Regions from separate parts of the Paenibacillus sp. ISL-20 genome, predicted to be linked through region 1. Evidence: a T-box and tRNA genes for the amino acid it is inferred to sense, from the RefSeq annotation. Region 1 holds a T-box; the other holds one or more tRNA genes.

Region 1 (3,208 bases):
CGTATCTTTAAACGGCATTTGATCCGTAAATTCAAGCCCTTGGAAAATCATCCGCGATACCCAGAACGGAATAATATCATAACCCGTCACGAGAACGCTTGTCGGATAATAACGTTTGAAATCCTCGCTGTCCAGATTCGGCCAGCCCATGGTCGTGAACGGCCACAATGCGGAGCTGAACCAAGTATCCAGCACATCCTCATCCTGTCTCAGATCATCCTTGCCAAGCTTCGCGCGCGCTTCCTCTTCATTCATGGCAACAACCACTTCGCCCGTGGATTCGGAATACCAGGCCGGAATCCGGTGGCCCCACCACAATTGACGGGAAATACACCAATCGCGTACATTCTCCATCCAATGCAGGTAGGTTCGCTCGAACCGGTCAGGCACGAAGTTTACGCCCTTGCCGGATTTCTGCGCATCCACGGCTGCTTCCGCAAGCGGCTGCATCTTAACGAACCACTGCGTCGACAGATAAGGCTCAACCACCGCGCCGGATCTTTCGCTATGGCCAACCTGATGGAGATGATCTTCGATGCGGAGCAATACGCCCGATTCTTTCATGTCGTTTACGATCTGCTTGCGGCATTCGCTCCGGTCAAGACCTTGGTACTTACCGGCAAACTCATTCATTGTCCCGGATTCATCCATCACGGTAATTTGCGGCAGGTCATGTCTCTGACCCATTTCGAAGTCATTCGGATCATGCGCCGGCGTAATTTTAACCGCTCCGCTGCCGAAGTCCTTCTCAACGTACTCATCGGCAATAACCGGAATCTCGCGGCCGACAATCGGCAGGACCAATGTTTTGCCGATCATGTCTTTATAGCGTTCATCTTCCGGATGAACGGCTACCGCCGTATCACCAAGCATGGTCTCCGGACGGGTGGTTGCTACGGTAATGGAGCCGCTGCCGTCTTTTAGAGGATATTGCAAGTGATACAAATGGCCGTTGACCTCTTTGTACTCCACTTCAATATCGGACAAAGCCGTGCGGGCAGCCGGGTCCCAGTTGATGATGCGTTTTCCGCGATATATGAGCCCTTTATCATAGAGCTTAACGAATACTTCCCGAACCGCTTCCGACAACCCCTCGTCGAGCGTGAAACGTTCTCTGGAGTAATCGAGGGACAGGCCGATCTTGGACCATTGGTCACGGATTGTATTCGCATATAGATCCTTCCATTCCCACACTTTCTCGAGGAATTTTTCACGTCCCAGATCGTATCGGGTAACGCCTTCTTCGCGAAGCTTCTGCTCAACCTTGGTTTGCGTAGCGATGCCCGCATGGTCAGAGCCCGGCAGCCACAGCGCATCATAACCCTGCATCCGCTTTACGCGAATCAGAATATCCTGCAGCGTAAAGTCAAGGGCATGGCCGATATGAAGCATTCCCGTAACGTTTGGTGGAGGAATAACAATCGTGTACGGCTCCGCGTCCGGTCGTTTGCCAGCTTCAAAGAAGCCGCCTTCCTTCCAGTACGGATACCATTTTTGTTCAGCTGCCTTCGGATCATACGTCGTCGGCATTTCTAACTGGGATTGGTTTTGTTTTTGATCCATATTTTCGTACCTCCGATACTGTTAATCAGTTTTGCCAACCCGAAATGTTTTAGCCTCCGGGCGTGATCATGAATATTAATGTTTGGCGTGAAACAAAAAAAGCCCTTCGTCCTCAAAGGACGAAAGACTGTTCTCTCGCGGTACCACCTTTGTTTCGTGCTTATAATAATTCATCAACCGTGTCCTCCCATGAAAAACATGAAAGGCTTACGATTAAGCACGACACTTTACGCAGATAACGGCTGCGGCCGGCGAACTCTAACCAGGGTAGCAATCGATCCCTACTCTATCTCAAGTCCGCAACTCCGGGGTGACTTCGGCAAGCTGGTTCCTGCGGAATCTCACAGCGCTTGATAGCAATTCCGCTCTCTGAAGGCCATACCTTCCTACTCTTCCCGTTCAACGTTGTTCTAGCTTTTGAAATACCTGTACATATTCTATTCAAATATACCGTGGTTGTTGCATATAGTCAATATTTCGAGTGTTTCCGATCGATTTAGACATCATACCTGCCGAATCAATAAATCTTATACATTGAAAAAGCAGGCCAAGGATGTCCTACCTTGGCCTGCTTGTTCTTACGCAATTGCTCCCCCCACCGATTACTGGGGAATGTATAATACCTGTCCTTCTTCCACATTCTGCTCGGACATGCGGTTATATAACAAAAGCTCCCGCGGCGTCAGTTGATAACGCTCGGCAATCACGTCGAGTGTCTCCTCACGCTGTACAATGCACATCCGGACCTTGCGGAACGGCGTTTCCTCGCGGCGGTTACCCAGGAACAGACTCTTCCACTCCACATCCTCGGCCGATGCGGAATCAACCAATTCCTCCGCCTCTTCTTCCTCGTCCCGAGCGGCTTGATCCTGATCCTGAACCGTTCTGCTCGATTGAAGCAATGAAGATAAGCCTACACCCGATGTGCTGTTTGTGCTGCTGTTCTTCGAGTTGAAGGCCACCTTTAACTCCGGTTTGGTCGGAACCTCTTCAACTTTAACGGAAACCTCCTCCGTTATATCATCCATATCCTCCAAAGGTACTGCTTCCTCAGCAAAAACAGGCTGGGTTTCCTCCGTTTCCGGTGATTCCAGTACCGGTACGGCTTCAACTTCTTCGCCCTTACGCTCAATTACACCCGGGAAACCCGCTGCTGGATCTTCTTGCTCCGGCTCCGGCTGGGAGGCAGCCCGTTCGAATTGCCATACACTTGGAATCGACGGCTCAACTGCCTGAGCTTCCGTCTCGCTATGTAAGGCATATTCGACCGTATCCCGGGCTTCAGTCGCACCGGAGATGCTTAGGGTGCTGTCCGAGGCCTGTGAATCCCGAGTTTGGTTCTCATACTGCGCCCAGGATTCCAGATACTGCTGTGTGCGCGCATCCGTCCCGGACTCTTGGGCTCTGGGCTGAGCCTCGTTGAAGTAAGAAGGTGAAGCCGAATTCGCGTCAGAGTTAGCTCCGCCTTGAAACTGGTCATACGGGTTGGCTGCGAACTGCTGCTCCCCGTTCGAATAATCTGTCGCTTCAGGAGCATGTACCACTGTGAATTCCTCATTGGCCCATACTTGGTCACGGGCTCCCGGAGCCGCCGCCTGAATTCCTTTGAGCGACAGAACCCCTGTAATGTTCAAGCTGCGCTTGG
Region 2 (3,208 bases), on a different contig from region 1:
ACAACAAGAAGTCGTAGGCGTCCGTAAAAATGGCGACGGCGACATCATCGAACTGAAGCTGGATAACGGTAGTGTCGTGGACTACAAGACAGCACAAGAGATGGCCAAGAATAAAGAAATCAAAAATGTGAACGTATTCCGTGGACGTGACGGAGATGAACATCTTCGTTCCAATGCGGATGGCGATCCCAGCAACAACCTGGATAATATGCCAAGCTTTTAATTCATGCCAAAAAAGACCTCGAGTCGATACTCGAGGTCTTTCCTTTTTAGAACGATAGGATCATCAGCCACCGTATAGTTAAGAAGCTTACAGTTCCTTTTTCATACGAACATGGGGAATGCCAGCATCATCAAACGGCTCGTCCGAAATCGTCTCATACCCCAGCTTGCGATAAAATGCCTCCGCTTGCACCTGGGCATCCAGCACGGAATACTGCAGTTTCAATTCACGAGCCTGCGTTTCCAATGCCATCATCAGCACACGCCCTATCCCTTTGGATCGGAATGGCTTACGTACCGCAATGCGCTGCATTTTGGCGGAATCCTTATTGTAATAGGTGATACGTCCGGTTGCCGCGTACTGTCCCTCCGACTTGATCAGGACATGATGCGCATCGGAGTCCAGACGATCGTAATCATCAATCTCCAGGTCAATCGGAACCTTCTGTTCAAGCACGAAAACATCCTTCCGGATATCCAGCGCCTGCTGCAACTGCTCTTCGGTTGATACATTTATGATTTCTGCTGCCATTTCAACACCTCTTTATGTAGAATCAATTCCTTGTAATATCGCAGATCGAGCTATTATACAAAATAATCATTTTCCTGTATAGTATAAGCTAACGTTTTTTTGAAAGGAGCATTGCCTTTATGGGCATGGGAACCACGATATTTTGGGCTGTTATCATCTCAGCCATCATCATCTACCCTATTTTTTGGGCGATTAAAAAAGGTTATTCCCGCAAATGGGATGAGGAATAGCATCGGCCGTTTTACAACAAACCGCCAGCCTGCCAGCCGACGGTTTGCTCTGCTCGCTTTGAGCAAAGATATTGGTATGACCAATCTGTTATAGATCGTTGCTTCACCCATTACGGATGGAGATTGTGCAAGGTATCCACCGAATCCATCGGTGATACTGGCTCCAGTGTCCCGCTTCCCTGCTTGGAATACACGTCCTTATCTATCGAACGTCCGTAAACATCAAGCATTACAGGCGCCGCAGGCCCATGGAGCGGCTCCAGCTGCACCGACGTTCTCTCCGAGATACTGCAACCGCTCCCTAGTACAGATAAGCCCAGCAACGAGAGCACTAGACTGGCTCGTTTAAAATGATGGGATTTCCCACCTGCCATGCCATTCACACTCCTCCATTGGCATAATCATGCTGTATTTAGTCTGAACCGGAATGCGATTTTTTATAACGAGAAAACCATTGACAGCCACATTGTCTGCTGGTAATATATGAATTACCTTTTTAAATATTTCATGATCTGTTAGCTCAGCTGGGAGAGCACTATCTTGACAGGGTAGGGGTCAGTGGTTCGAGCCCACTACAGATCATAATCGAAAACCCTTGATGCCATTGGCTTCAGGGGTTTTTCATTTTGTAATACTATTGCCTATTTGGGTTCATGGGGTCCCGTTGGGGACGAATTGGGGGACAAAGTCAGAATATGGATGCGAAGCGCCGGATGGTTGACCAAGATTCTCAGCAATTTTCGATCGAATCAGGAAGCATGCACTCCCCTTCCTTTCCCGGGTCTCCAGGACAGAATATTATGTTCATTAAACATCCGAGGTTTTCCAGTTTCCAGACACGTTGCCCGTATCCGATGATCCCGAATACTGTGTATCTGTATTTTCCGTTGGGTGATGTTCCCTTTCCTGTCTTCATATATGATTTCTATGGTTTGCTCCAGGTAATTGACTGCACTTGATTTAAGGAGAATGCAGCAATTTATAAATCCTGGTCATCATGACTACAGTTTAATTAGCTATGTTGATGTTGATAGTAAAAGAAAAATCCGGCACCTAGTAGGTACCGGAATTCAATAAACAGAATAACAATGGATTCATATTTAGAAAGGTTATTTCAAGAGCTCTTCGGGTGTATCACCACTATACACAAAAACAGGACTTGCAGTATTAACAAAAAATACAGCTACCACCGTAAGAGCAGATGCGATAAATGAAAATAAGCCATGCTTAGATTTGTTGATTACCGACATTTGACTCACCTCCCTTCAAATGAATTAGGCTCAGTGCCTGGATAAAGAATACTATGGATAATGTTGGTGATTGAATGAGAAAGTTCACCCCAACAATAATACAGCTAATTAGACGAAGTTTAGGATAATGTTTTCTTGGTATTCTTGATTGCTTGGCAATCTTACTAGGGGCAAATGAAACGACTAACAAAAAACTTAGGATGTTCAAAATTTGTGTAGGCAGTTCGCCTAAATCAACAAAAGACACTGCAGTAAACAAAGCAGTAGTAATAACAATACAACCAGCGCCAGTCTTAACGTGGATTCCTCCAGAGAACTGTCTTAGCAGTGCAAAACCTATCAAACCTGTAATAGCCTGCTTCATATGTCCGGTATAAATGGATATTAATAAAGTAAATGTAACAATAAATAATATATTTAATAGAATTGCGATCGCATGCTTTAAAACTCCAACAGATGAAGGGTGTTCAGGCACTTGTCGTTTAATGCCTTCCGATATCCAAAGGGCGGCTCTTTCAATCATTAAATGTCACTCCTTTGTTTGGATCGCATAAAATAAGAAAATACCAAATGTTATACCAAAAAAGAGAAGAAGAAGCCATAACCGATTAAGATAAAATAATATCGCCAATAAGATCAAAACGACTACGATGAGGGAGATTAGTAAGATGTGCTCAAATTTAATACGCAACTTTTCGAGATCATATGTAAAACCTATTGCAAACTTATACATAATCCAAGAAATGAGTAAACCCGTCACTGATGATAATAGCTGAAGTATATAGCCATCTACTTCATTGTTGTGTGTAGCTTCGATTGAGCCATACAATGATAGCATGTAAAAGGCCTGAATTAGAGCATAAAACATATAACCCAGAATGGTACATATCGCCGACCAGATAACTGGGATCTTAATAATGGCAGAAAACAAGAAAACGAAGATCAGCACGGTAATGAGAGGGGCCAGAAAATCC

Evidence for each region. The T-box of region 1 lies ahead of J7E85_RS04060 (valine--tRNA ligase). A T-box ahead of a tRNA ligase gene usually reads a tRNA of that ligase, here a tRNA-Val.
Region 2: it has a tRNA-Val gene. The T-box ahead of J7E85_RS04060 (valine--tRNA ligase) is inferred to sense a tRNA for this amino acid. The anticodon was not compared.

Annotation. Positions count from the first base shown of each region.
Region 1 covers NZ_JAGGRD010000005.1:22,831-26,038, reverse strand. The annotation lists gene J7E85_RS04060 (valine--tRNA ligase) at 1-1,563, opposite strand, end outside; T-box leader at 1,676-1,975, opposite strand; gene J7E85_RS04055 (LysM peptidoglycan-binding domain-containing protein) at 2,166-3,208, opposite strand, start outside.
Region 2 covers NZ_JAGGRD010000070.1:93,427-96,634, forward strand. The annotation lists gene J7E85_RS32195 (DUF3892 domain-containing protein) at 1-223, shown strand, start outside; gene J7E85_RS32200 (GNAT family N-acetyltransferase) at 311-754, opposite strand; gene J7E85_RS32205 (hypothetical protein) at 1,095-1,358, opposite strand; tRNA gene J7E85_RS32210 (tRNA-Val) at 1,494-1,566, shown strand; gene J7E85_RS34435 (hypothetical protein) at 1,734-1,955, opposite strand; gene J7E85_RS32215 (cyclic lactone autoinducer peptide) at 2,094-2,234, opposite strand; gene J7E85_RS32220 (accessory gene regulator ArgB-like protein) at 2,212-2,757, opposite strand; gene J7E85_RS32225 (hypothetical protein) at 2,764-3,208, opposite strand, start outside.